One region of the Arthrobacter sp. 05N429 genome, then DNA from elsewhere that is predicted to be linked to it. Evidence: riboswitches for the same ligand, from Rfam matches in the RefSeq annotation. Region 1 holds a riboswitch; each other region holds the start of a gene.

Region 1 (9,591 bases):
ACGGCGATCATCCCCAGCGCTCTGGACGCCTACTGGTGGACGGTGCCGGTGCTGGTCCTCTCCGCGATCCGGCACGGAATCGTGGAGGAGGTCATCGTGGTGGGCTACCTTCTGGACCGGCTCGGGAAGCTCGGCTGGTCCATGCCTGCGGCCATCTTCGCCAGCGCCATGCTGCGGGGCAGCTACCACCTGTACCAGGGGTTTGGCCCGTTCATCGGCAATGCCATCATGGGTGTCATCTTCGCCGTGGTCTATACCAAAACCCGCCGGCTGATGCCGCTTGTGATCGCCCACGCGGTGCTGGACATCGTGGCATTCGTGGGCTTCAGCCTCTTCGGCAAGGCCATCGGCCTGGGCTGAGCAGGGACCAAGCAACGCTTTACCGGCCGAGCCGCCGGTGCGCCGTTAAAGTATTTCGGCCGCCATCGGTGGGTGACGTCATTGGCACCCGCTGATGGCGGCCGAAGTGTGGGACGGTGAAACGTCAGATCGTGACGGCTCCGGAGGCCGTCTCGAACGTGACGGACAGGATGCCGGGTGTCCCGCGGGGAGCGATCCAGTTCACGGCCACGTCTTCCAGCGGCTTTTCCACCGGAACACCCAGCCATTCGGTGACGCGCTCGGCGGAGCCGGCAATCGTGAGGGCGGACATCTTGACCTGGCTCTCGTAGGCCTTCGACGGGTGGAGTTCCGGGTCGCCTTCCCACTTGAGCATGTACGGGACCTGGGGATCGGCGATGAGCCCGAGGATGCCGATCTGCTTCCAGACCAGTTCGCGGCCGTCCGGGAACTTGCGGTTGCCGTTGACGGCGGCGCGGCCGAGCCGCTCCTCGAACGGGGCCAGGTCGTCAACCTCGACGCACCAGCCCATCCAGCCGCCGCCTGCTTCGGAGCGGGCACGGACGGCCTGGCCGAAGGGGGCCTTGTCGGAAGCCGGGTGGTTCAGGACCTCCACGACCTCCAGGTACTTGTGTCCCGCGAGCGGGATGATCATGTTGCGGGTCCCGAATCGGGGGTGTACTCCGCCCTTCACGGCTTCGACGCCGAGGGCAGACGCAATTCGTTCGGTGGTGGCAGCGAGGCCATCTTGTTCACAGGCGTAAGAGACGTGATCCATGCGCATGACCTCATCTTGGCACTTTGTGATGCGGCTCTCAGCTTAGGCTGGCCTAACCGAAATGGGATGTCATTTTCGGGGAGTCCCCGAAGTGCTCTTTTCCGCGTCATTGCAAGGAACCAGGGGGTCCCGCCGGGCCAGCCGGCCGCCCGGCTTCATCTTCGTCACAAAGCTATCCAGAGCCCGGAACCGGTTCCTAGACTGGGGTCAGGTCATGAGTGCCAGCGCACAGCCCCGGCTTGCTGGCCGGCAACCCTCGTATCGCGGTGGGGTGCCCCGGGTGAAGACCTGGCCGTCCGGCGCCCGCCGGAAGGCAAGCGCGGCGCCAGAGTTGACCCGGGCCACGGTGCTCCGGGCAGTCTGTGCCCAGTCCTCAAAGGAGTCTCCGATGTCCAACGCCTGGTCCTTCGAAACCCGCCAGATCCACGCCGGTCAGGAGCCGGACAGCGCCACCGGTGCCCGGTCGCTCCCGATCTACCAGACGACGTCGTTCGTCTTCCCCAGCGCCGAAAGCGCCGCCAACCGCTTCGCCCTCGCCGAACTGGCTCCCATCTACACCCGGATCGGCAACCCCACCCAGGACGCCGTGGAACAGCGCGTGGCCAGCCTGGAAGGCGGGCTCGCGGCGCTCTTGCTGAGCTCCGGGCAGGCCGCGGAGACCTTCGCGATCCTGAACATCGCCGAGGCCGGCGACCATCTGGTGGCCAGCCCCAGCCTCTACGGCGGCACCTACAACCTCCTGGCGCACACCCTGAAGAAGTTCGGTATCTCCGTGACGTTTGTGGAGGACCCGGACAACCTGGCGCAGTGGCGCGACGCCGTGCAGCCCAACACCAAGCTGTTCTTTGGCGAAGTGGTCTCCAACCCGCGCCAGGACGTCCTGGACATCGAGGGCATCTCGCAGGTGGCGCACGCGGCCGGGGTGCCGCTGATCGTCGACAACACGCTCTCCACCCCGTACCTGATCCGGCCGATCGAGTGGGGTGCGGACATCGTGGTGCACTCCGCCACCAAGTACCTCGGCGGCCATGGCGCCGCGATCGCAGGCGTGATCGTGGACTCCGGCAACTTCGACTTCGGTGCGGATCCGGAGCGGTTCCCGGGATTCAACACCCCTGACCCCACTTACAACGGCCTGGTCTACGCCCGGGACCTCGGCAAGGACGGCGCCCTCGGCGCCAACCTCTCCTACATCCTCAAGGCGCGGGTCCAGCTGCTGCGCGACCTCGGCTCGGCGGTATCCCCGTTCAACGCCTTCCTGATCGCCCAGGGCATCGAGACCCTGAGCCTGCGGGTGGAGCGGCACGTGGCCAATGCCACCGCTGTCGCCGAATGGCTCGAGGCCAGGGCCGACGTCGAATCGGTTGCCTATGCCGGGCTGCCGTCGAGCCCCTGGTACGAGCGCGGCCGCAAGTACGGTCCCAGGGGGACGGGCGCCGTCGTGGCCTTCAACATCGCCGGGGGAGCGGAGGCCGGCAAGCGGTTTGTCGATGCCCTGGAGCTGCACTCCCACGTGGCGAACATCGGTGACGTGCGCTCGCTGGTCATCCACCCGGCGTCGACCACCCACAGCCAGCTCTCCCCGGAGCAGCAGGCCGTTGCCGGCGTCAATCCCGGTCTGGTGCGCCTGTCCGTGGGCCTGGAGCACATCGACGACATCCTCGCGGACCTCGAAGCCGGCTTCCGGGCGGCCAAAGACGCCTGAGCCAGGTCAACGCCCAATTTCCCCACCTTTGCGGGCATGACGCCGGGAATCGCCGACAACTCGGGGCGACCCGCCGCACACGGCCTGCAAAAGTGGGGAAACTGCGGTGCTGACGGATACGGCTGTCACACGGGCGTCACAATCTTCGCCACAACGCCGCCGCGTTTCGTAAACTCAGTGCAGGTCATGAGTGCCAGTGACAGCCCCGGCTTGCTGGCCGGCAACCCTCCTTTTGCGGCGGGGTGCCCCGGGTGAAGACCTGGCCTGCCGGTCAGCTGACGGTGGGCAAGCGCGAAGTTAGGTCCTCACATGACGATTGCCGTCACCCGCCAGGGTGCACCCGTAAACACGACCTCCCACGTCCAGACCCCGGTTCCGGGTGATGCAGCCCTGGATGGAACCGTCCGGTACCTCCGGATTGGCGACCTGGAACTCGAATCCGGCGCCCGGTTGCCGGATGTCACCCTCGGCTATGAGACCTGGGGAACCCTCAATCCGGACGGCTCCAATGCGGTGCTGATCGAACACGCCCTGACGGGGGACACCCACGTCACGCGGGGCGCCGGCGAGGAACCGGGGTGGTGGGAGCAGCTCGCCGGACCCGGCGCCCCCGTGGACACGGACAAGTACTTTGTCGTCTCAATCAACATCCTCGGCGGCTGCTACGGCTCGACGGGACCCTCGACGCCGGCGCCGGACGGCCGGCCCTGGGGCTCCCGCTTCCCGCTGGTCACCCTGCGGGATACGACGGCGGCCGAAGCCAGGCTGGCGGACGCCCTGGGAATCCGCAGCTGGTACGCCGTGCTGGGCGGTTCACTGGGCGGGGCGCGGGCCCTCGAGTGGGCCGTCAGCTACCCGGACCGGGTCCGGCGCTGCGGCGTGTTTTCGGTGGGCGCCAGCAGCACCGCCGAACAGATTGCCTTCGCCCAGGCCCAGACTCTGGCTATCCGGCAGGACCCCAACTTCAACGGCGGGGACTACTACGGCGGTCAGCAGCCGGAAGCAGGCCTGGCACTGGCCCGGCGGATCGCCCACATCACCTACCGCTCGGCCGCGGAGCTGGATGGACGGTTCGGCCGGAATGCCCAGGAGCAAGAGGCCCCGCTGGAAGCAGGCTCGCTGGCCGGCCGCGGCCGCTACCAGGTGGAGAGCTACCTTGACCACCAGGGCAACAAGCTGGTCCGCCGCTTCGATGCGAACAGTTACATCGCCATCACCGAGGCGCTGATGAGCCATGACATCAGCCGCGGCCGCGGCGCCCTCACGGAGGCCCTGGCCCCGGCCACGGCGGAATTCCTGGTGGCGGCCGTCGACTCGGACCGGCTGTACTTCCCGGCCCAGTCCCGGGCGCTGGCCGCCGCCCTGCCGGGGGACGTGGCCGTGCACACCATCGAGGCGCCGATCGGACACGACGGTTTCCTGACCGAGATCGGCCAGCTCAGCAGCCAGCTCCGGCAGAACTTCTTCGGCTAGGCGTTCTTCGGCACTTTGCCTGCCGGGCCGCGCCGGTCCGGCAGAACGACGTCGGGCCTGGACTACCGCTAGCGGCACGACCGCCGGTAGGCTCACGGCGCATGACCACCATTGATGAACAGGGCCGTGCGGAACCTCCCGTCGCGGCCGGCGAGGCCGCCACGCTTCTGGGCTTCCTCGACTACCAGCGGGCCACCCTCGAGTGGAAGTGCGCCGGCCTGGATGCCGCGGGCCTGAGCGCGAAGACCGCTTCCTCGGCCCTGACCCTCGGCGGGCTCCTGAAGCACATGGCCTATGTCGAGGACAGCTGGTTCTCCTACACGCTGCACGGGCAGGACCGGCAACCGCCCTGGAACACGGTGGACTGGAAAGCGGACCCCGACTGGGAATTTTCCTCGGCCGCCGGAGACTCCGCCGGCGAGCTCCGCACCCGCTGGCAGGACACCGTCGTGCGCTCGCGCACCCTCGTGGGCGAGGCCCTTGCCGACGGCGGGATGGACTCACTGGCCCGGCGTCCATGGCCCGACGGCGGGGCGCCCAGCCTGCGGTGGATCCTGTGCCACATGATCGAGGAGTACGCCCGGCACAACGGCCACGCCGATTTGCTGCGCGAATCCGTGGACGGAAGCACCGGAGAATGAGGCCAATTGTGCATTTTTGCAGATGCGCTCTGCACTAATGGCCGTTGAGGAGCGGGGCTTGAGCGTCCATACTCGTTGAGAATGATGCCCGTGTCACAAATCACAGGTATCGATTGCCCAGAGGTCCATAGGGTGTCGACGGAGACGCCAAAGGAGTCGAAATGAGTACGCAAAACGCTGCCGCCAGGCGGCCGGAAGAGGAAGACGTCAAATCGTCCGGCCTCAAAAAAGTAGTAACGGCCTCCATGGCCGGCACCGTTGTCGAGTGGTATGAGTTCTTCCTCTACGCCTCCGCGGCGACCCTCGTCTTCGGCAAGATCTTCTTCCCGAACTCCGGCACGGAACTTGACGGCATTATCGCCGCGTTCCTGACCTACGCTGTCGGCTTCATTGCCCGCCCCATCGGCGGCATCGTCTTCGGCCACTTCGGCGACAAGTTCGGCCGCAAGCAGCTGCTCCAGCTCAGCATCATCCTGGTGGGCGTCTCCACCTTCCTGATGGGCTGCCTGCCCACCTTCCAGCAGATCGGCTACTGGGCTCCGGCACTCCTCGTCTTCCTGCGCTTCGCCCAGGGCTTCGCTGTTGGCGGTGAATGGGGCGGTGCAGTTCTGCTCGTTGCCGAGCACAGCCCCAGCAAGTCCCGCGGCTTCTGGTCCTCCTGGCCGCAGTCCGCCGTTCCGCTGGGCAACCTGCTCGCCACCGGTGTGCTGTTCACGCTGTCCGCCACCCTGTCCTCCGCTGACTTCCTCAGCTGGGGCTGGCGCGTGGCCTTCTGGCTCTCCGCCGTAATCGTGCTGGTCGGCTACTACATCCGGACCAAGGTCACTGACGCCCCCATCTTCCTGGAGGCCCAGAAGGAAGTCACCGAAGAGAAGAAGGGCTACGGCGTCGGCGAAGTGTTCCGCCGCTACCCCCGCGGCGTTTTCACCGCCATGGGCCTGCGCTTCGCGGAGAACATCCTCTACTACCTCGTAGTCACGTTCTCCATCACCTACCTGAAGGTCATCGTCCAGACGGACACCTCCCGGATCCTGCTCCTGCTGCTCGTGGCGCACGCAATCCACTTCGCCGTGATCCCCATGGTCGGCAGGCTCTCCGACAACCTCGGCCGCAAAAAGGTCTACATGGCGGGCGCCATCCTGGGTGGCACCTGGGGCTTCTTCGCCTTCCCGATGATGGACACCAAAAACGACCTCATCATCCTCGCGGCGATCACCATCGGCCTGCTGTTCCACTCGCTCATGTACGCCGGCCAGCCGGCCATCATGGCCGAAATGTTCCCGACCCGGATGCGCTACTCCGGCGTCTCGCTGGGATACCAGGTCACCTCGATCGTGGCCGGTTCGATGGCGCCGATCATCGCCGTCGCCTTGCTGAGCCAGTTCAAGTCCTCGACGCCGGTGGCCATCTACCTCCTCGGTGCCTGTGTGGTCACGATGGTGGCCGTGTTCTTCCTCAAGGAAACCCGCGGCATCTCCCTGCACGACGTCGACGCCGCGGATGCCCAGGGCACCGCGGATCTGCTCGCCGCTGCCAAGAAGTAGGCAAGCAGAACCGACAGCAACAACGAAGCAACGGCAACAGCCCGGGCCCCGCACTGCGGGGCCCGGGCTGTTGCCGTTTGCGCCGTCCGGCTGAGCCTGCCAGACCGGCTCAGCCGGCCAAGACTACTCAGCCTGCCAACACGTCTTGGCGGGCGGCAATCTCAGTCCGGATCGCCTCCAGCACGGCCTGCACGGGCGCCGAACGCAGGGACTCCGCCCGTGCCACCGCCCAGATGGGGAGCTGCCGCTGGAAGTCGTCCGGCAGCACCGGCAGGAACGTGGGGTCGCCCACCACCAGGAAGTTGGGCAGCAGGCCGATGCCGGCTCCCCGCCGGACGGCTTCCAGCTGGGCAAAGATGCTGGTGGCCTGGAAACTGGACCGGGGGACGGGCAACTGGGTGGAGCGGTGGCCCAGTTCCGCGACCTGCAGCGCCGACTCCACGTACGAGACAAAGCCGTGCTGCCGGACGTCGTCGAGCGTCACCGGCAGGCCGTGTTCCCCGGCGTACTGCGGGCTCGCGTAGAGCCGAAGGAAATAGTTGGACAGGAAGATGGTCTGCGCATTGCTGACGTCCAGGTTGCCCACCACCACCTCGAGGTCCACTCCGGACCGGTTCTGGCTGACCTTGCGGGTAGCGCTGAGCATTTCAACGTTGAGCAGCGGGTGCGCCCGCTGCAGCCGCACCAGGGCAGGCGCCACGAAGCCGGCGCCGAAGCCGTCCGGGGTGCTGATCCGGACCAGGCCCGAGAGGACGTCCTCGGACCGCGCGATCCGGTTGGTGAGCGCCCCGAGCGTTCCCTCGATCGCCTCGGCGGCGGCTACCGCCTCGTTGCCCAGATCGGTCAGTTCCCAGCCGTGCGGGCTCCGCTCGAGGGTGCGCCCGCCGAGCTGCCTGTCCAGGGCCAGGATCCGCCGGGAGATGGTGGTGTGGGTGGTGCCGAGCGTTTCAGCCACCGCATTGAACCTGCCCAGCCGGGCGACGGTCAGCAGGATCAGCAGATCGTCCGGACTCGGAAGCCGCCTTAAGTCCACCAGAACTCCTCCGGATCAAGGTATGTGCATCCATGCACATACCGTCTGTAGTTTTTCCCCTTGATTGCACTGTAACAGGATGTGATGCTTGACACGGACATCCGGCGAACGGCCGGATCGCGCACACTGCGCCAATCAGCAATACAGCAAAGACGCACAGCGCGAAGCAAAAGCAAAGGAGCTTATGCCATGGCAGTAATCGCTTGGATCGGACTGGGGAACATGGGCGGGTCCATGTCGGTAAATCTCGCCAAGGCCGGCCACGACGTCCGCGGCTTCGACCTTAACGCCGAGGCCGTGGCCGCCGCAGAGGCGGGCGGCGTCAAGCCCGCCGGGAGCATCGCGGACGCCGTCGACGGCGCCGACGTCGTCTTCACCATGCTTCCCAAGGGCGAGCACGCCCGCGCCGTGTACCTCGGCGAAGACGGGGTCCTGGCCCACGCGGACACCCGCACGCTGCTGGTGGATTCCTCCACGATCGACATCGCCTCCGCCCAGGCCCTGCACGACGCCGCCGCTGCCGCCGGCTTCCGCTTCGTCGACGCACCGGTGTCCGGCGGCATGAGTGGCGCGAAGGCCGCCACCCTGACCTTCATGATCGGCGGCGAAGCCGGCGCCGTGGCTGAGGCGACCGAGTACATCAAGCCGATGGCCGCCAACATCATCCCGACCGGCGGGGCGACCACCGGCCAGGCCGCCAAGATCTGCAACAACCTCATGCTTTTCATCAACCTGGCCTCCACGGCCGAAGGCGCCGTCCTGGCCGACCGGCTCGGGCTGGACAAGCAGGTCTTCTGGGACATCGCGTCCGTCTCCTCCGGCGACAGCTGGGCGCTGCGCACGTGGTACCCGGTGGCCGGCGTGGTCCCCACCGCGGCCTCCAACAACGACTTCGCCCCGACCTTCACCACCGAACTGGCCAACAAGGACATCGGACTCGCCATCAGCGCGGCCCGGGACACCGGCACCCCGCTGGAAATCGGCGAGCACGTCCAGCAGCTCTTCCAGCGCCTGATCGACGCCGGCCAGTCCGGCACCGACTGCTCCGCGATCGTCAAGCTGGTCGACGGCTCCCTCGACGCCGCCAACTAGCCTCCACATTCTTTAGAAAGAGAACCACCATGGAACGCATTCCGCACTTCATCAACGGCGCCCTGATTTCCGACGCCGAGCGCTACGGCCCGGTCTTCAACCCGGCCACCGGCGAGCAGGAGAAAGAGGTCGCCCTGGCCTCCGCCGCCCGCGTCGAGGAGGCCATCCAGGCCGCCCGCGCCGCCCTGCCCGGCTGGCGCGCCACCAGCCTCGCCAAGCGCACCACCATCTTCTTCAAGGTCCGCGAACTGCTCATGCAGCGCCGGCCCGAACTGGCCGCCCTGCTGACCAGCGAACACGGCAAGGTCCTCTCCGACGCCGAGGGCGAGATCACCCGCGGCCTGGAGAACATCGAGTTCGCCACCGGGCTGTCCCACGCGCTCAAGGGCGAGCGCTCCGAGCAGGTGGCCAGCGGCGTCGACGTCCACTCCGTGCGCCAGCCGGTCGGCGTCGTCGCCTGCATCACCCCGTTCAACTTCCCGGCTATGGTGCCGCTGTGGATGATCGGCAGCGCCCTGGCCTGCGGCAACACCGTGCTCCTCAAGCCCAGCGAGAAGGACCCGTCCTCCGCCAACTTCATCGCGCAGGCCTTTGCCGAGGCCGGCCTGCCCGCCGGTGTGCTCAATGTCGTGCACGGCGACAAGGAAGCCGTCGACGTCCTGCTCGAACACCCCGACGTCAAGGCCGTCAGCTTCGTCGGCTCGACGCCGATCGCCCAGTCCATCTACAAGCGCGCCGCCGACCACGGCAAGCGCGTGCAGGCCCTGGGCGGCGCCAAGAACCACATGGTGGTCCTGCCCGACGCGGACCTGAACATGGCGGCCGACGCCGCCGTCTCGGCGGCCTACGGTTCCGCCGGCGAACGCTGCATGGCGGTCAGCGTGCTGGTCGCCGTCGGGAACATCGCCGATGAGCTCGTCGAGGCGATCACCACCCGGATGGCCACGCTCAAGATCGGCCCCGGCACGGACCCGGCATCGCAGATG
Region 2 (9,591 bases), on a different contig from region 1:
CGTACCGGTCATACCGGGTGAGCTGGATCGACCGGACACAGTTCCCGATGACTGTTGCCTCGTTGAAGGCGGGCACGATGATCGACACGCTGGGCCATTCGTCGCGCAGTGTGGGGACTTCGCGGCGGCGCCGGAGGGCGGCACGGATTTCGAACCACACGGAGAGCGGCAGCACCAGCAGTTTCACCAGCCCGAAGACCAGGATCGGCACCCCGAGCACGAGGAGCAGGAGCAGGGCCGCGGGGAGGGTTGATTCAAACCAGGACATTGGCGTACACCCCTGTGCTTTGCCGGAAGGACGCCGGGTTGAAGGACGGAAGGGCGAAGGACGCCAGCACGGCGTCGAGCAGTTCCGGGGCCTGTGCGCTGTTCGCGCCGAACCGGGCGTTCACCTCGAGGACCACCGGGGTCCCGTCCGCTCGGCGCCGGACGTCGACGTCCACCGGGCCGGCGAGGCCCAGGGAACGGACCGCGGCCATCGCCACGTTTCCCACGTCGATCGCCTCGCCGGCTTCTGCCCGGCGGGTCGCGACGGCGTTCCCGACGTTGCCTTGTGCCAGCTCCGTCTTCTCCACAACGACGACGAACGGCGCGGCGCTGTTGTGCGCGGGGGTGCCGAACACCATGGGTCCGTACTCGGTGCCGGGGATGAACTCCTGGATGATCTGCCCGTCCGGGAGATGGTGCCAGTCCACGTCCGTACTTCCGTCGATGACGATCACGCCGCGCCCGCCGCGGGAGACCCGGGGCTTGACGACGACGGGTCCGCCCAGCGCGGCCATGGCGGCTTCCGCGTCGGCGAAGTCCCCGGGCACACCGAACCGTGGCACTGGGACTCCGGCCGATTGCAGCTGCCAGGCCGTGAAGAGCTTGTCATTGGCGACCGCCACCGGCCCGGGATCGCCAATGATCACGCGGACCTCCGCCCCAAACGCCGCCCGGAACGCCGCAATTTGCGGGAGTTCCTCGCTGACTGTGGGGATGACCAGGTTGATGCCGTCATGGACAACGAGCCTGCGGAGCGCCGAAACCAGCTCCGGATCCGATGCGGGCGGGACGGGGACAACCGTAAGGCCCGACCCGGCGGGAAGCTCGCGGACGTCGGCGCCGAGGACGGGAATGCCGCGGGCCTTCAGTTGGGCCGCGATGGCGCTGCCTGCCGGCCCTCCCGCGCCGGTGACCAGGACGCGGGGCTTCACAGCTTTTCCATTTCGGTGTTCAGGAGGCGGATGGGCTCGTAGGCTTCGGCAACCCGGCGGCGGGCCTGCCCGCCCCGGAAGGAGGCCATGCCGCGGACACGCTCGGGAGTCATGTACGGCTTGGCGAGCTGGTCGCTGTGCATCTTGACCGCCTGGACCTTGGCATCCATGTAGTCGTCAATGTCGACGAACACGCTCGGATTGAATTCCCGCGTCGCGGAGGGGCTTTCGTAGCAGAGGATCGAGTGATGCTGGCGGGCGGCCCGCAGCGTGGCCTGGTGCACGGCCTGGTGGTCCTGGTGCTGGTCGTGGTTGGAGTGCGTCAGGATGATGTCGGGGTTGTAGCGTGCGATCGCGGCCTCGATGACACCGACCATCTCCTGGCTGTGCCGGTTGAGCTCCGTGTCGGTGAAATTGTGGTGGGTCATCCCGGTGAGGCCCATAAACGCCGCGCCCCGCTGGGCATCCAGCGACCGCTCCAGGGCGTCCCCGCCACGCTTCCCGTCGCTCAGGACGAGTCCCTGGACCTCGTGGCCGGAGTCGATGAACTTGGCCAGGGTGCCCCCGCAGGCCAGTTCGAGGTCGTCCGGGTGGGCGCCGATGGCCAGGACTCGGCGGGGCTGCCGGGCCGGGGCGCCCCCGGTGCGCAGGGCCGTCATGGCGACGCCCAGCGCCGCGAGGCCCCCGAGGGTTGCGGTGAAGTCGGCGGTCCGCCAGAAGTCCGGCGCGTCGAGGATGAAGCAGGCCAGATTCGTCAACAGCAACGTGCCTGCAACTGCGAGGGAAATCTGCCGGAGCAACTCGGGCCGGCGCAGCCGCCGATGGAACCAGGAACGGCCGACGGCGGCGGCCACCAGAAAAGTGATCAGGAAAACAATGAGCAGGACATATATCGAGACCATGGAAATCTAATTCCTTCGTAGAAGTACCGGCAGCCCTCAGCGCTGGCCGGGCTAATTGTCAGTCCGCGGCATCTCCGGCGGGGCGCATGACAGCAACCGGCGCAACCGTGATCGGCTGCGCGCGCACCTCTGGGCGTTGACCAGCGCATATGTTGCACAGCGCGATTGCCCCCCGGCATGTTGCGTGGCATTTGGGACCTTCTGGAGACCTTGGACTTGCTCTTCCAGTAAAGGTGAGTCGCCTATCAGATGACCCGAGTAGGGACTACTTGAAACTTCATCGATCAGAATTAAATGCCGAGCCGGGTAGTACTCGCATTCATTACTTCGACTACCCGAATTGGCTTTTCCTGCCGCATTCCTGCCGCTTCCTTCGCGGTTATTCGTCGCGGGTTTCCCCGGCGGGGTGGATATGGTTTTCGGCCAGCCACACCGGGTTGAAGGCCTTGCTCAGGTAGTTGCTGCCGGCGTCGGGGGCGATGGCCACCACCACCGAGCCGTGCGGCGCGGCGAGCGCCACCCGAAGAGCGGCCGCCACCGCGAGTCCGGAAGACGGTCCCAGTGACAGTCCCTCATCGTTCAGCAGCCGGTGCGCCGTCGTGTAGACCTCGTCGTTCGGGATGCGCAGGAAGCGGTCCACCGTGGAACGGTTGAAGGCCTTCGGCCAGTCGGCCTCCGGCCAGGTATTCCCCACCCCGTCCACCAGGATCTGCCCCGCGTGCCCGCCACTATAGACCGAGCCGAACGGATCGGCGCCGATCACCTCGACGTGGCCCGCCGATTTTTCCTTGAGGTAGCGGCCGGTGCCGCTGATGGTGCCGCCGGTGCCCACACCGGCGACGAAGTGCGTGACCGTGCCGCCGGTCTGCTCCCAGATCTCCGGCGCCGTGGTGTCATAGTGCGCCTGCGGGTTGGCGGGGTTGTCGAACTGCAGCGGACGCCACGCCCCCGGTGTCTCCGCCGTGATCCGTGCCGCCACCGCCCGCGCGTTCTCCGGCGATCCGGACGGTGCGTCCCAGTCCGTAATCACCACCCGCGCGCCGTAACGGTGCAGGGCGGCCAGCTTCTCGGCGGAAATCGAGTCACCCGTGACCACAACCACCGGATGGCCGGTCAGTGCCCCGATCAGGGCAAGTCCGATTCCGGTGTTCCCCGACGTGCTCTCCACGATCGTGGCGCCCGGCTGCAGCGCCCCGCTGCGCTCGGCGGCCCGGACCATACTCAGGGCCGTCCTGTCCTTGATCGATCCGCCCGGGTTTTCCGATTCGAGTTTGACGTAGACCGCGCTGGCCAGGCCCTTGGTGATCGTTCTCAACCGCACCAGCGGGGTGTTGCCCACCTGGGCAAGGACGGCATCCGCGTCATTGGGCAGCTTCTCCGCGACCGTGTGCTTCCCCGTCATGGCTTTCCCCCTCCCCTGTGGCACGTTCCGCGAGGGCGGCGTGCAGATCATCGCGCGCCGCGTCCAGCAGTGCGGACGCCGTCAGGCCGCCGGAGGCGCCGTAGGCCAGCACCCGCTCAAGGCGTGCCTGGATGGCGCCCGTCCCCGCCCCGAGCGGCCGCTCTCCGGTCCCGGCCGCCCCCGGGCCCCCACCGTCGCCGGCGCGGGACAGCAGGTAGGCCGCCGTCAGCGCCTCGATGGTGAAGAGCTTCTCGGCGGCCTCGGCGGAGCGTTCGAGCTGCTGCAGGGCCAGCGGCGCCAGCGTGGAATGGTCCTCGACGTCGGCGGACAGGGTCGGAGCCCCCAGGGTGGCCGGCGCCGCCAGGGTCTTCAGCTCGGCCAGCAGCCCGGCCGCCGAGTACCAGAGCAGGCCCGGGAGCTCCTCCCGCTCCAGGGCGGCGCCGTCCCCCGCAGCGGCAAGGTGCAGCTGCCGGATCCGGCGCTGCGGCGGATAGAGCTTGGCGATCCGGCGTTCGCTGCTGATCCCCAGGTGCGCCAGGCCCACCCGGAGGGCTTCGAAGGCCAGGGCCAGCTGCATGGGCTGGAAGTTCCCGCCGGACACCATCCGTCCCGAGGCCAGGTCGGTCAGCGGATTGTCGCCCTGTCCGTTGAGCTCCACTTCGAGGGCTTCCTCGAGGGCGCCGAGCTGCCAGCGGAAGGCGCCGTGGGTCTGCGGGGCGGCCCGGAAGGACAGGGCATCCTGCGCTGAGGCGTCCCGGCCGTCCTGCTCCAGCCAGCCGCCGCGGACCAGCCGGCGGACGTTGCCGGCGGAGACAGCCTGGCCGTCGACGGCCTTGGCCGCCTGCACGGCCGCGGAGAAGGGGCTGAGGTTCCCGCCGCCGTCGTACCGTGCGGTCGCTTCCAGCGAGAGCGCCAGCGCGGTGTCGGCCAGGTCCGCCAGGCGCAGGAGCCGTCCCAGCAGGAGCGCGCCCACGCCGATCGAGTAGGAGTTGGCGCTGACCAGGGCCAGTGCTTCCCCCGGCGCCAGGGCCAGGGGCTCCAGCCCGGCGGCGGCGAGCGCCTGCGCGCCGGGGACGGGCGGCCCGTCCGGAGACAGGACTTGTCCCTCCCCGATGGCGACGGCGGCGACGGCGGCGAGCTGGGTCAGGTCCGAGGATCCCACGGAGCCGTCGCGCGGGATGGCGGGAAGCACGCCGCGGTTGAGCAGCCGGGCGTAGAAACGGGCCGTCTCCGGGCGCACCCCCGAGCCTCCGCGGCTGACGCCGATCAGCCTGGCAAGGACTGTGGCGCGGGCTTCGGCGGCGTCCAGCAGCCCGCCGACGCCGCTGTCGTGGTAGCGGACCACCTGGACCTGGTAGGCGAGGATGGATTCCTCCGCCACGGCCGTGTCCCGGCCGGACCCCAGCAGCGTGTTGAGGCCGTAGACCTTGTGCCCGGACTCAATGGCCCGCTGGACCACTTCCCGGGAGCGGCCCACCACTTCGAGGGCCTGTTCGCTCAGGACCACCCGCACGGAGGGGTCGGCGGCCGCCGCGGCGACCTCCCGGGCATGCAGCCGGGCCGTGCCGATGAGGAAGGACGCTGCTGCGGCGGCCGGCTGGTCGGTCATTGCGCTAGAAGTCCCGCAGGTTCCGGCGGAGGCCGCCGTCGCCGTAGCTGGTCCGTATCAGCCCCCGGCGGCGGAGCACGGGGGTCAGCCGGTCCAGGACGCCGTGGACCGTCGCGGGGTCCACGAACCCGGAGAAGAGGAAGCCGTCGCCGCCCACCTGCGCCCCGGTCTCTTCGAGGTAGTCCGCGATCTCCTCGGCTGTGCCAATGATGCTGTCCCCGGCGCCGCCGCTGCGGGCCTGGAGGAGCTGGCGCAGCGTGGATCCCGGCGGCGCGGCCTTGGTGAAGTGGTCGAGGGTGCCCTGGTTGCTGTTGGTGTGCAGCTCCGGCAGCGGGGCGTCGAGGTCGAACTGCTTGAAGTCGATGACGGAGAGATAGGAGATGGAGTTGAGCTGGCTGTCGATGTCCCGCTGCGTCAGGTCCCGGCGCCGGGCCCGCAGCTCCTCCGCCTCCGCCCGCGAGCCGACCACTGTGGGCTTGAGGACAAACAGTACCTTGACGTCGTCGGGGTTCCGGCCGGCGGTGGCCGCCTCCGCCCGGATGGAGTCCCGGTAGGCCTTCATCCCGTCCGCTCCCCGGGCGAGCGCAATCGCGACGTCGGCATTGCCCCCGGCGAAGGCCTTGCCCCGCGGGGAGGCCCCTGCCTGCACCAGCACAGGTTCCTCCGGCAATGGTGCCGTATTCAGCGGCCCGCGGACCTTGAAGAACTCGCCGTCGTGGTGGATCGGGTGGACCTTGGTGTGGTCCGCGAATACGCCCCCGCCGGCGTCCTCCCGGATCGCGTCCGGTTCCCAGCTGCGCCACAGCCGGCGGACCACATCCACGAACTCCTCGGCCTTCTCATAGCGCCGGTCGTGTTCGATCTGCTGGTCCAGGCCGTAGTTCTGCGCAGCGAGGTCGCTGCCGGAGGTCACCACGTTCCAGCCCAGCTGGTCGTGCGAGAAGTGCTGCAGGGTGGCCAGCAGCCTCGCCGCCGTGAACGGCGGGTAGAAGGAGGCACTGATCGTCGGCACGATGCCCAGGTGCCTCGTGGCGGAGAACAGGTACGGCACGAGGGCCAGCGGATCGTGTTTCGGCGCGAAGGACGCCTGCGCCAGGGAGACTTCCGCGCTGCCGCCGTAGGTGTCCGGGACGGTGAGGGAATCCTCGATGATGAAAAGGTCCAGCCCTGAGCGTTCAAAGGCCCGGACCGCGTCCTGGTACAGCGCCGGCTTCTTCCAGTCATAACCGATCCCGTAGCCGGGGGTTCCCCAGCCCTGGACGCCGAAGCCGTGGCCCACAAACCACCCAAAATGCAGCATGGGACCGACTGTAGGGGCATCCGAGGTGTTCACGGCCACCTGATTTCATCCGGCGTAAAAGGACTTCACCTCCCGTCATTATCCTCCCGGAACCGCCGGATGGGTCCCCGCACTCCGGCGGATTCCGTTACTTAACATGACGACGGCGGCGGTGCCGGCCGGCGTCGCGGGTGTTACGTTTTTGGGGAGTAATGAGAACCGGCGCCAAGCCCTGACTGGCCGGTCGGCAACCCTCCCTTTCGCGGCGGGGTGCCTCAGGTGAATACTCGGCATATCGACCAATTCGAGCTGCAAGCGTGAAAGAAGGAGATCCGTCGTGCCTGACGCGTCCGCCCCCGCTGTCCCCGATACAGCACCCCGAACAGTGCCAGACCCCGCCGTCCCCGGTGCCGCCGGAGAGAGACTGGCGTACCGCCTGTTCACCGGCCCCGATGACCGCGCCTTCTGCGAGCGCGTCTCGGCCGCGCTGGCCGAGGGCTACGTGCTGCACGGCGGCCCGGCCGCCACGTCCAACGGCGGCAGCGTCATTGTGGCCCAGGCCGTGGTGCTGCCGGCCGCGATCGCCAGCGCCGATGCCGCCGTCGCCAATGCCGTGGATGATCTGGAGTTCGACGGCGAGGGCCACGCGTGAGCTACGCCGGGGACCTCAGCCCGCAGGAGGCCTGGACCAAGCTGGAGGACGGCGCCGTCCTGGTGGACGTGCGCACCGAGGGCGAATGGGCCCACATCGGCATCCCGGACACTGCGTCGGCGGGGGAAAAGCCGCACGATCCGCTGTTCATCCAGTGGAACCTCGCGGGCGGCATCCCCAACGCCCGGTTCATAGAACAGCTGAAGCTGCAGGCCCCCGACGGGCAGGGCACCGAACTGGTCTTCCTGTGCCGTTCCGGCGCCCGTTCCATCGCCGCAGCGATCGCCGCGACGCAGGCCGGCTACACCTCCTACAACGTCCTCGAGGGCTTTGAGGGCGAACCGGACCGCCACGGCGAGCGCACCGTCAACGGCTGGAAGAACCGCGGCCTGCCCACCAACCCCGGAAAGCACTAAGTGACCTTCAACCCCGACGCCGCCGGCTGGAGCGCCGACACCCAGGCCGTCCGCGGCGGACTCGACCGGACCGGCTTCCAGGAAACGTCCGAGCCGATCTTCCTGAACTCCGGCTTCGTCTACGAATCCGCGGCCGCTGCCGAGCGTGCGTTCACCGGCGAGGACGAGCGCTTCGTCTACTCCCGCTATGGCAACCCCTCGGTGGCCACCTTCCAGGAACGGCTCCGGCTGCTCGAAGGCACTGAGGCCTGCTTCGCCACCGCCTCGGGCATGTCCGCCGTCTTCACGGCCCTCGGCGCCCTGCTGGCCGCCGGCGACCGCGTGGTCGCGGCCCGCTCGCTGTTCGGCTCGTGCTTCGTGATCCTCAACGAGATCCTTCCCCGCTGGGGTGTGGAGACGGTCTTCGTGGACGGCCCGGACCTGGAGCAGTGGCGCGCCGCGCTGTCGGAACCCACGGCGGCGGTCTTCTTCGAATCGCCGTCGAACCCGATGCAGGAAATCGTGGACATCGCCGCCGTGAGCAACCTGGCGCACGCCGCCGGGGCGACGGTCGTCGTCGACAATGTCTTTGCCACTCCCCTGCTGCAGCGCTGCGGGGAGCTCGGCGCGGACGTGATCGTCTACTCCGGCACCAAGCACATCGATGGCCAGGGCAGGGTGCTCGGCGGCGCGATCCTGGGCACCAAGGAGTTCATCGACGGCCCGGTCAAGCAGCTCATGCGCCACACCGGGCCGGCACTTTCGGCGTTCAATGCGTGGGTGCTGACCAAGGGGCTGGAGACCATGGCCCTGCGGGTGAACCATTCCTCCGCTTCCGCGCTGCGGCTGGCCGAATGGCTTGAGGAGCAGCCCGCGGTCAGCTGGGTCAAGTACCCGCTGCTGCCGTCCCACCCGCAGCACGAACTGGCCGCGCGGCAGATGAAGGCCGGCGGCACCGTGCTGACCTTCGAGCTCTCCCCGTCCGCCGGGCGCTCGGCGAAGGAGGCCGCCTTCGCGCTGCTGGATGCGCTCAGGATCATCGACATCTCCAACAACCTCGGCGATTCGAAGTCCCTCATCACCCATCCCGCCACCACGACGCACCGCGCCATGGGGCCGGAGGGCCGCGCTGCAATCGGGCTCAGCGACGGCGTGGTGCGCCTCTCCGTGGGACTCGAGGACATCGAGGACCTGGTCCGCGACCTGGGCCAGGCGCTCAAGCAGGTCTAGGTTTCCTCCGGTCAGCCCTGGCGGATCCGCCCCAGGGACGGCCCCTGGTCAGCCTGGTCGCCCGCGGTCCCCTCCGTGGTCACCTCGACCGCCCGTTCGACGACGGCGGCGAGCCCGCCCGCGTGGAACGGCTCCCGTTGCAGCTGCGAACCCGAGCCCTCCGCCAGGATCCGGCCGACGCCCTCGCGGACCAGATCCAGCTCGCCCTGTTCCTCGAGCACGGGGGCCACGAAGTCCACGAGCGACCAGACCACGTCCGCGGCCGGGGCCGGAGTGAAGGTTCCGAAGTCCAGCAGTTCCCCGCGCAGTCCGCAGTTGCTGGCCTGCCAGGCGGCCATCCGCAGCAGCAGCGTCGGCACGGGGGCGGGATCGACGCCGTCGTTCCATTCCCGGGATGCGGACTCGACGAGCGCCCGCACGAGCACGGCGATCAGCGCCGCGTCCTCGGCCCGCAGGCAGACGTCGGCGACCCGGACCTCCACGGTGGGATGGAGCCTTGCCAGCCGGGCGTCGAAGTAGACCATCCCCTCGTCCATCAGGACGCCGCTTTCCACCAGCCGGGTCACCAGCCGCCGGTAGACGGCCAGGTTGCCGAAGATCATTGTGGGGCCGGACCCGGGCCAGCGGTTCCACGCCTGGGTTCGGTAGCTTTCGAATCCTGTCTCTGCGCCGTTCCAGTACGGGGAGTTCGCGCTGAGGGCGATCAGGACGGCAAGCTTGTCCCGGATCCGGTCCATCACGGCCACGCCTTCCTCCGGGGACTCCACAAAGGTGTGGACGTGGAGGCCGCAGGTCAGCTGGTTCCGGACCGTGAGCCCGAAGCGCTGCTGCATGGTCATGTAGCGCTTGTTCGGCGTCAGGTGGGTGGCGGCGCCTTGGGGCGAGGTGGCGAGGGCCGCGACGCGGCCGCCGTGCGCGCGGGC
Region 3 (9,591 bases), on a different contig from region 1:
CCGACCACCGCATGGCCACGGCGGGCGCCATCCTGGGCCTGGCCGTGCCCGGCGTCGAGGTCGAGGACATCGCGACCACGGCCAAGACCATGCCGGACTTCCCGCAGCTCTGGGAAGCCATGCTGGCGCAGCGAACCACTGCAGAGAAGGATTCCGCCGGTGGCACGCAGCACTGATTCCTGGGACGAATCCGACGTCCGGATCCGCCCCAACAAAAAGGGTTCCCGGCCCCGCACCAAGGACCGGCCCGCCTATGACGACGCCGTCACCGGCCGGATCATCACCGTGGACCGCGGCCGCTACACCGCCGTCGTCGCCGAAGGCACACCCGAAGAGCGCAAGATCATCGCCGCCCGAGCCCGGGAGCTGCGCCGCAACCCGGTCGTTGCCGGCGACTTCGTCTCTCTTGTCGGGGACGTCAGCGGCGAACCGGACACACTGGCCAGGCTGGTCAAGATCCAGGACCGCAAGACCCTGCTGCGGCGCAGCGCCGACGACACGGACCCGATCGAGCGCGCCGTCGTCGCCAATGCCGACACGCTGGTGATCGTCGTGGCGGCCGCCAACCCGGAGCCGCGGACCGGCTTCATCGACCGCGCCCTCGTCGCCGCGTACGACGCCGGCATCGAGCCGCTGCTGCTGGTCACCAAGGCCGACGTCAAGGATCCCGCGGAACTCCTCTCCAATTACCAGCACCTTGCCTTCCCGGTGATCATCTCCAAGACGGCGGATTCCGCAGCCTCCGGCATCGACGCCCGCTCCGACGACGGGCTGTCCGCCCGCCTGGACAAGGACGCCGTCTCACAGCTGCGCGGCCACCTCGACGGGAAGGTCACCGTCATGCTGGGCCACTCCGGAGTCGGCAAATCCACCATGGTCAACGCCCTGACCGGCGCGGAGCGCGCCACCGGCGGGGTCAACGCCGTCACCGGACGCGGCCGCCACACGTCCTCCTCCGCCCTGGCCCTCAAGGTCAACGATGCCCCGGCGGGCAGCTGGATTATCGACACCCCGGGCATCCGCTCCTTCGGCCTGGCCCACGTGGACCCGGACCGGATCCTGCGGTCCTTCCCGGACCTGGAGCCCGGCACCGACGACTGCGAGCGGGGCTGCAAGCACGATTCCAGCGCCGTCAACTGCGGAGTGGACGCCTGGGTGGCCGCCGGCCACGCGGGAGAATCCGGCCCTGCCCGGCTCGCCTCGCTCCGCCGCCTGCTGGGGACAGACCCGCGGATGGAAGCACAGGACGTCAAGGAACTGGGCACCGTCTCGTAGCCGGCTGCGGTGCCGCCTACCGCTCCCCCGCCCGCTTTGGCGGTAGTTTGGAACCATGAGTCAACCCGCTTCGAGCTACAACGATGACCTGCGCCTTGCCCATGTACTGGCAGATTCCGTAGATTCCCAGACCATGAGCCGCTTCAAGGCGCTCGACCTTCGGATCGAGACGAAGCCGGACCTGACGCCGGTCACCGACGCCGACAAGTCAGCCGAGGAAGCCATCCGCGGCCAGCTGTCCCGTTCCCGCCCGCGCGATGCCGTGCTCGGCGAGGAATTCGGCAGCTCCGGCCACGGCTCGCGCCGCTGGATCATCGACCCGATTGACGGGACCAAGAACTTCGTCCGCGGCGTCCCCGTCTGGGCCACACTGATCGCCCTCGTCGACGAAGGCGAGCCGGTGGTCGGCGTCGTGAGCGCCCCCGCACTGGGCAAGCGCTGGTGGGCCGCCAAGGGCGCCGGAGCCTACATGGGCCGGTCGCTGGCCGCCGCCACCCGACTGAAGGTGTCCAACATCTCCGAGCTTTCGGACGCCTCCCTGTCCTACTCCAGCCTGGGCGGCTGGAAGCAGCGCGGCAACCTCGATGAGTTCCTTGGCCTCACCGAGGAAGTCTGGCGTACCCGCGCCTACGGGGACTTCTGGTCCTACTGCCTCGTGGCCGAAGGCGCCGTCGACATCGCCTGCGAGCCCGAGCTGAACCTCTACGACATGGCCGCCCTGGTACCAATCGTCACCGAGGCAGGCGGGCGCTTCACCTCCCTGGAAGGCGAAGACGGCCCCTTCGGCGGCAACGCCCTCGCCACCAACTCCATCCTCCACTCCGAGGTCCTCAAGCGCCTCAACCCCGGCCTGGACGACCTGCTCTAGCAACCGGCGGACCCGCCCCCAAGGATTCCGCAACCTCCCTGTACGACGCTGTCCAAGACGGCCGGCCTCAGCCAGCCTCAAGGTAGGGCATCTTTTTGGGAGGAGAGCAGCCTTGTCTGACACAGCTCAAGCCCGGACTGGCGGCACCGCCGGGATCGGCCCGGTACTGCTGGTGCTCATGGCGAAGTACCGGGACCTGGAGCCGGAATCCGCCGCCGCACTGCACGCCGCCGCCACCGGGCTCGCCCCGCAGCTTCTCGCCAATATTGTCCCCGACGGGCCGCCCGTCACCGCTTCCGTGGTCCTGTCCACCTGCAACCGATTCGAAATCTACTGCGAAGTCCCGTCCGGATCGGGCCTGGCAGCCGCCCGCACGGACGTCCTCGGGTCGGTCCATGTCTGGTCCGGCCTGCCCATGAGCCGCCTTACGGGCCTCTTCGAGGAACTCCGGGGAACTGCGGCTGTCGAACACCTTTTCGCCGTTGCCGCGGGGCTGGATTCAGTCGTCGTGGGTGAGCGCGAAGTCGCCGGCCAAGTCCGGCGCGCACTCTCCGACGCGCAGGCCGCCGGAACCACCAGCGGACGGCTGGGCAGGCTGTTCCAGGCCGCGTCCCGCACTGCGAAGGACGTGGGGGCACAGACCGCACTCAGCAGCGCGAGCAGATCCATCGCTTCCGTTGCCCTGGACCTTGCCGCCGCCGGAGGCCCGCGGGACGGCACCAAACAGGCCGGGATCGCCGGGGCGTCGGCTGTCCTCTTCGGGACCGGCGCCTACGCCGGGTGCGTCGCGGAGCTGCTCCGGAACCGGAAATGTTCCGACATTTCGGTCTTCTCCCACTCCGGCCGCGCGGAGACCTTCGTAGCGGCCAGGGGCGGCGCCGCCCTCTCCGCCGGTCAGCTGCCGGCAGCCGTTGCCGGGGCAGACCTCGTCATTGGCTGCAGCGGCTCGGGGGCCCGCCTCGACGCTGCCGCCCTCACCCGGTGGCGTGAGGGCGCGGCCCGTCCGCTCACCATCATCGACCTCGCTCCCAGCCATGATTTCGACCCCCGCGTGGGCGGGCTGCCGGGAGTCGAGCTCATCACGCTGGAATCGGTGCACCGTGCTGCTCCCCCGGCGGACGCCGCGGCGCTGCGGCGCGCCCGCGCCCTGGTCCGGCGGGCGGCACGCCACTTCGAGGAAGAGGAAGCCGGGCGCGCCGTAGATACCGCCGTCGTCGCGCTGCGCGAGCACCTCCACCAGGTCCTCCACAGCGAAATGGAACGCGTCAGCAAACAGCATGGCCGGTCTGCCTCGGCTGACGACGTGAACCTCGCCCTCCGGCATCTGATCCGGCGCCTGCTCCATACCCCGACGGTCCGCGGCCGGGAGCTCGCCGCGCTCGGGCGCCAGGACGACTACGCCGCGGCGCTCGATGCCCTGTTCGGCCTCAGCATCCCCACCGGCAGCCAGGGGGCCGCCCTGAGCCGGGACGCGGCCGGGCTAGTCCGGGTACCCGCCGAAGAACCTGACGAAGCGGTCGCAGCGACGGCCAATCCGGTCTGCGGCGGCACCGCCCTGCCGGGCGCCGGATGCCCGGGAACCTGTTCAACCTTCCAGCTCCTGACGAGGCCCCGGACAGGCATCGCCGCAACCTGCGCAGCGTGCTAGCGCCCGCGTAACAAACAGCTTCACATTCAGCCCGCACCTTTTCGCGCGGGCGGGGAATGTCCTAGGCTCGAAACAGGTCACGAGTGCCAGCGCTAAACCCCGGTTTGCTGGCCGGCAACCCTCCATTCGCGGCGGGGTGCCCCGGGTGACGACCTGGCCGGTCCGGAACGGACCCGGCAAGCGCGGATCCCCGGTACGTGGGGTCCTTTTCAAGCGAGGTCCCATGACGACTGCCACCATTCCCGCCACCCCCGAACTCCATGCCGGTGCCGGCCAAGCGCATCCAGATGCGCGGTTTGCCCTCGCCCGCCGTCCGCTGGCCGCGGTGACGGGCGCCGAGATCCAGGCGCCGCTGATCCGGGGCGGCCACGTCCGCTACGCGAACCTGGACTACGGTGCCTCGGCGCCCGCGCTGTCGGTGGTCTCGGCGTACCTCAACGAAATCCTGCCGTTCTACGCCAGTGTCCACCGCGGCGCCGGCTATGCCTCCCAGATCAGCACCTCGGTCTACGAGAACTCCCGCACCATTGTCCGAGATTTCGTGGGCGGCCGTCCGGACGACGCCGTGATCTTCACCCGGAACACCACCGATTCCCTGAACCTGCTGGCCGGCTGCCTGCCCGTCGTCGACGGCGTGCACACCGGTGAGGTGCTCTACCTCGACATCGAACACCACGCCAACCTCCTGCCCTGGCAGCGGGTGCCGCACCGCAGCGTCATCGCCGCACCCACCCTCGCCGCCACGCTGGAACTGCTCCGCGGGGAACTCGCCCACGGCGGCGTCAGTCTGCTCGCCGTCACCGGCGCCTCCAACGTCACCGGAGAGATCCTTCCGATCCGGGCACTGGCCGCCCTGGCCCATGAATACGGCGCCCGGATCGTCGTCGACGCCGCCCAGCTGGCCCCGCACCGGCGGATCGACATCACCGCGGACGACGTCGACTACCTCGCGTTCTCCGGGCACAAGCTCTACGCACCCTTCGGCGCGGGAGTGCTGGTGGGCCGTCCCGACTGGCTCGACGCCGGCACGCCGCACCTGGCCGGCGGCGGAGCCGTGCAGGACGCCCGGATCGACACGGTCAGCTGGACCACCGGCCCCGCCCGGCACGAAGGCGGCTCCCCCAATGTCCTCGGCGCCGCCACCCTGGCCCGGGCCACCCAGGTCATTGCCGGCCTGGACGTGGACCAGTGGCACTCGCACGAAAACGCCATCCGGTCGTTCCTCGTCGAGGGCCTCACCCGGATCGACGGCGTGACCGTCCACCAGATCTTCTCGGACAGTGCATCCTACGACGTGCCGGCAGGCCACGAACCGGGGAACGGGGCTGGCACCGGCACGATCGGCGTCGTCAATTTCTCCGTGGAAGGCTACGACGCGGGCCTGGTGGCGGCGTATCTCTCGGCCGAACACGGCATCGGGCTGCGCGACGGCCGCTTCTGCGCACACCCTCTGCTCCGTCGGCTCGGGCTGCCCTCCGGCTCGCTGCGGGCCAGCTTCGGTGTCGGGTCCCGGCTGGAGGACGCCCAGCGTCTGCTCGCCGGTATCCAGGAGCTGCGCCAGACCGGCCTCGGCTGGGACTACGTGGTGGACGCGGGAAGGTGGGTTCCGTCGAATGACACCCGCAGCTACCCGCACTGGGCACCCAACACGCCCGGCACTGCCGGCGCGGCCCCCTGCACCCAGGACTGACTGGGCGGGGAAACAATCTGGCATCGGGGCCCCTGCCGCGTGCGGTAAATTCGGAGAGTACCCATCCGGACCTGCCGAAGGAGATCGCACGTGGCACGCGGTGGCCCCAAACTGCACGGGGAACGGCGCCAGGAGCTCGGGCAGAGCTTCCAGGACGGCGGGGAGCACTACGAACGCGTGCGCCCGGGCTACCCCGACGATTCGGCCGACTGGCTGATTCCCGCCGGGGCGAAGGACGCCGCTGACGTGGGCGCCGGCACCGGGAAGTTCACGGCGCTGCTGGCCGGGCGCGGGCTGCGCACGGTGGCTGTTGACCCGTCCGCCGACATGCTGGAGCAGCTGCGCAGGACGCTTCCGGGCGTCACCGCCGTCGAGGGTACCGCCGAGCACACCGGACTGCCCTCCGGGGCTTTCGACGTCGTCACCGTCGCCCAGGCGTGGCACTGGTGCGATCCCGTCCTGGCCAGCACGGAGATCGCCAGGATCCTCCGCCCCCATGGTGTCCTGGGGCTTGTCTGGAACCAGCTGGACACGTCCGTTCCCTGGGTGCACCGGCTCTCGCGGATCATGCATGCCGGCGACGTCCACAAGCCGCATTTCAGGCCTCCGCTGGGGACGGAACTCGCGGGGCTGGAGAGCCACCTCACTCGCTGGGAAGATCCCGTGCGCACCGCCGACATCATGGAACTGACGAAGTCCCGCAGCTACTACCTGGCGGCCAGCGAGGCGGTCCGCGCCAAGGTGCTGGGCAATCTCGACTGGTACCTGCACGAGCATCTGGGCCACGACCCCGGCGAAACACTCCCCCTCCCCTACCTGACACAGAGCTGGCGGGCTGTCCGGGCCTGACCCGGCTGGGCCTGCGGTTCCACGGGGTGGCGTTGCCCCGAATCTGCACGCTGGCCTATGGTTTCGGTATGCCTAATAATTGTTTATAGGCAGCTACAAATTATGGGGCGGGCACCAGCCCGCCGTCACCGGCCGCGTCGATGCGACGCACCTACCCAGGGGAGCCCGCTGTGCTGGAAGTAACAGGACACGAAGCGCCGGCGCCGCAGGCGCCCGCCCGGCGGAAACCGGGCAGCCGCCGCGCCATGATCGGCCTTTTGGGCCCTGCGTTCGTCGCCGCGATCGCCTACGTGGATCCCGGCAACGTGGCGGCGAACCTCACAGCCGGTGCCCAGTACGGGTACCTCCTGGTCTGGGTTCTGGTGGCCGCCAACATCATGGCCGTGCTGGTCCAGTACCAGTCCGCCAAGCTCGGGATCGTCACTGGGAAGAGCCTGCCCGAGATCCTCGGCGAGCGGCTCAAGCCGGTCTGGCGCCGCGCGTTCTGGGTCCAGGCCGAGATCGTGGCCGCTGCCACCGACCTGGCCGAAGTGGTCGGCGGGGCGATCGCGCTCTACCTGCTCTTCGGGCTGCCCCTGCCCCTCGGTGCCGTGATCGTCGGCGGCGTCTCCATGCTCCTGCTGGCCGTCCAGGCCCGGAACCGGCAGCGGCCCTTCGAGTTCATCATCATCTTCCTGCTGGGCATCATCACGATCGGGTTCCTGGCCGGCCTCTTCATCAGCCCGCCGGACCCGGCGGGCGTCGCGGCCGGCCTGATCCCGGGCTTCCAGGGTCCGGACACCGTGCTGCTGGCTGCCAGCATGCTCGGCGCCACGGTGATGCCGCACGCCATCTACGTCCATTCGGCCCTTTCCCGGGACCGGCACCGCCCGAACCCGCACCTCCACGTGCCTGCGCCGGCCCTGGCGCGTCTTGTCAAAGCCACCCGCTGGGACGTCGTGGCTGCCCTCGCCATAGCCGGGATCGTGAACATCGGGATGCTGCTGCTGGCCGCATCGACCCTGGGCGGCGAGGAGGGAACGGACACCATCGAGGGCGCCCATGCCGCGATCACGGCCAACCTGGGTCCGCTCGTCGGCGTCATCTTCGCCGTCGGCCTGCTCGCCTCCGGCCTGGCGTCAACCTCCGTGGGCTGCTACGCCGGCGGATCCATCATGCAGGGCCTGCTCAAGATCCGGATCCCGATGATGACGCGCCGCGTCGTCACCCTCATTCCTGCCGTAGTGCTGCTGAGCATCGGCTTCGATCCCACCTGGGGCCTGGTCCTCAGCCAGGTCGTCCTGAGCTTCGGCATTCCCTTCGTCCTTGTCCCGCTGGTCGTCCTGACCAGCAACAAGGCTCTGATGGGCCGCTTCGCGGACGGAATGGCACTCCGCATTGCCGCCATCACCGCCGTGGTCCTGGTGGTCGCACTCAACTTGGTCCTGCTGTGGCTGACCTTCTCCGGCGCCGCCTGACGGTAGGCTGGACGGTGTGAAGACCAGCCTGCCATCCTCCTCGATCGAGGACTACGTCAAGGTCATCTACTCCTTTACGGAGTGGCAGGACAAGCCCATCACCTCAACCCAGCTTGCCCAGCGCCTCGGCGTCGCCAACTCTTCGGTCTCCGAGATGGTCCGCAAACTCAAGGACCAGGGCCTCGTGGACCACCAGCCCTACAGCGCCATCACGCTGACGGCCGACGGTGTCCGGCTGGCACTGTCCATGGTCCGGCGGCACCGCCTCATCGAGACTTTCCTCGTGCGGGAGCTCGGCTACCGCTGGGACGAGGTCCACGACGAAGCCGAACTCCTGGAACATGCCGTCTCCGACACCTTCATCGAACGGATGGCTGCGAAGCTCGGAGACCCGGTGCGGGATCCGCACGGCGATCCGATCCCGGCCGCCGACGGCTCCGTGCGGATGCCGGCGGCCCACCGGATGAGCGAGCTCGACGACGGCCACACCGGCCTGATCACACGCATCAGCGACGACAACCCCGAGCTGCTGCGCTACCTTTCCGCCGAGAAAATCGCGCTGGACGCGGACGTCGAAGTTCTGGGCAGGAAGCCCTTCGGCGGTGCCCTGGTGGTGCTCATCGGGAGCGGTGGGACCCGGCGCGAATTCGACCTCGCCGAGGAAGTCGCCTCCGCGCTCTGGGTCCACAGCGAGACGACCCATCCCGGCTGCCGCCTCGAACGGCGCTGAATGCGGGCTGGACTGCCGGGACGGCGCGCCTGGGCCGCCGTCGCCGTCGGCGGCCTGATCGGAACGGAACTGCGCTACGGGGCCGGGCTGCTGTTCCCGGAGGCGGCGGGGAGCGTCCCGTGGACCACCCTGGCAATCAACGTCGTCGGAAGTTTTGTCCTCGCGTCCCTCACCACCGTCTGGATCGCACGGCCAAAGACCGCCTTTTGGCTGCGGGCCGGCCTCGGCCCCGGGCTGCTGGGTTCGTTCACGACCTTTTCGGCGGTGGTGTTCTCCCTTGACCAGCTGTACCGTGGCGGCTTCCATGCCAGCTGGCTGGCCTACCTCGGGCTCTCCCTCGTCCTGGGACTCGGCGCAGCAGCCGCCGGCTGGAAGGCCGGCAAGGCCCTGGCCGACCTCAGCGGCAGGGCATCATGATCACCGCCGCGCTGGTGGGTGTCTTCGGCGTCGCGGGCGCCCTGCTGCGCTTCGCCGTCGACTCCTGGTTCGCGCACCACCCGGGGCGCCATCCGCACTGGCCGTGGGCGACCCTCGCGGTCAATGTGGCCGGCTCCTTCATCATCGGCGCAGCCATGGGGCTGACGGTCCGGCTGGGGCTGGGGGCCGAGTGGCAGGCCGGTCTCGCGACCGGGCTCGCGGGCGGCCTGACCACCTTCAGTTCCTGGACCACCGCCACGGTGCGGCTGGTGAGCGAGACGCGGTACCGCGCGGCCGCCGCCAACATTGCCGCCAACCTGATCGCGGGCCTGGCCGCGGCAGCGCTCGGGCTGGCCGTCACCGGCCTGTGACGGGCGTAACGCCGGCCCTTCGCGGGCCATTCGAGGGCCCTCCCATCCCGTATCGTTGAAGGATGGTTACCCGACGTGAAGCAGCCCAGATCCTCGACATTCCGCTGGAGATGGCCCACCGTCACGGTATCCCGCCCCGGCTCAGCGACGCCGAGCTCGGCGAACTCCTGGACAACCCGCCGGCGTGGCTGGTGCAGTCCAAGGCCAACCGGACCGGCAAGCGGCCGGTCTGGGTCCAGCTGACGTGTGCGGTCTGCGGATTCTCCGAGGCTGCCCGGCCGAAGAA

Evidence for each region. A riboswitch is a leader RNA that binds a small molecule or an ion and turns the genes downstream of it on or off. The one in region 1 is predicted to bind S-adenosylmethionine.
Region 2: another riboswitch for S-adenosylmethionine. It lies ahead of AC1DF4_RS10505 (DUF1737 domain-containing protein); the one in region 1 lies ahead of metX (homoserine O-acetyltransferase MetX).
Region 3: another riboswitch for S-adenosylmethionine. It lies ahead of AC1DF4_RS03240 (aminotransferase class V-fold PLP-dependent enzyme); the one in region 1 lies ahead of metX (homoserine O-acetyltransferase MetX).

The regions. Positions count from the first base shown of each region.
Region 1 covers NZ_JBFTMQ010000005.1:41,900-51,490, forward strand. The annotation lists gene AC1DF4_RS10940 (CPBP family intramembrane glutamic endopeptidase) at 1-360, shown strand, start outside; gene AC1DF4_RS10945 (VOC family protein) at 485-1,123, opposite strand; SAM riboswitch class IV at 1,328-1,443, shown strand; gene AC1DF4_RS10950 (bifunctional o-acetylhomoserine/o-acetylserine sulfhydrylase) at 1,464-2,822, shown strand; SAM riboswitch class IV at 3,005-3,120, shown strand; gene metX (homoserine O-acetyltransferase MetX) at 3,132-4,295, shown strand; gene AC1DF4_RS10960 (DinB family protein) at 4,397-4,936, shown strand; gene AC1DF4_RS10965 (MFS transporter) at 5,098-6,480, shown strand; gene AC1DF4_RS10970 (LysR family transcriptional regulator) at 6,608-7,513, opposite strand; gene mmsB (3-hydroxyisobutyrate dehydrogenase) at 7,703-8,605, shown strand; gene AC1DF4_RS10980 (CoA-acylating methylmalonate-semialdehyde dehydrogenase) at 8,635-9,591, shown strand, end outside.
Region 2 covers NZ_JBFTMQ010000004.1:331,753-341,343, forward strand. The annotation lists gene AC1DF4_RS10475 (glycosyltransferase family 2 protein) at 1-268, opposite strand, end outside; gene AC1DF4_RS10480 (ATP-grasp domain-containing protein) at 255-1,199, opposite strand; gene AC1DF4_RS10485 (PIG-L deacetylase family protein) at 1,196-2,101, opposite strand; gene AC1DF4_RS10490 (PLP-dependent cysteine synthase family protein) at 2,481-3,503, opposite strand; gene AC1DF4_RS10495 (aromatic amino acid ammonia-lyase) at 3,463-5,112, opposite strand; gene AC1DF4_RS10500 (NtaA/DmoA family FMN-dependent monooxygenase) at 5,117-6,412, opposite strand; SAM riboswitch class IV at 6,600-6,715, shown strand; gene AC1DF4_RS10505 (DUF1737 domain-containing protein) at 6,777-7,043, shown strand; gene AC1DF4_RS10510 (rhodanese-like domain-containing protein) at 7,040-7,459, shown strand; gene AC1DF4_RS10515 (O-succinylhomoserine sulfhydrylase) at 7,460-8,668, shown strand; gene AC1DF4_RS10520 (glutamate--cysteine ligase) at 8,680-9,591, opposite strand, start outside.
Region 3 covers NZ_JBFTMQ010000001.1:681,397-690,987, reverse strand. The annotation lists gene aroA (3-phosphoshikimate 1-carboxyvinyltransferase) at 1-176, shown strand, start outside; gene rsgA (ribosome small subunit-dependent GTPase A) at 160-1,275, shown strand; gene hisN (histidinol-phosphatase) at 1,331-2,143, shown strand; gene AC1DF4_RS03245 (glutamyl-tRNA reductase) at 2,256-3,791, shown strand; SAM riboswitch class IV at 3,867-3,980, shown strand; gene AC1DF4_RS03240 (aminotransferase class V-fold PLP-dependent enzyme) at 4,015-5,481, shown strand; gene AC1DF4_RS03235 (class I SAM-dependent methyltransferase) at 5,572-6,330, shown strand; gene AC1DF4_RS03230 (Nramp family divalent metal transporter) at 6,501-7,787, shown strand; gene AC1DF4_RS03225 (metal-dependent transcriptional regulator) at 7,804-8,517, shown strand; gene AC1DF4_RS03220 (fluoride efflux transporter FluC) at 8,518-8,934, shown strand; gene AC1DF4_RS03215 (fluoride efflux transporter FluC) at 8,931-9,305, shown strand; gene AC1DF4_RS03210 (hypothetical protein) at 9,368-9,591, shown strand, end outside.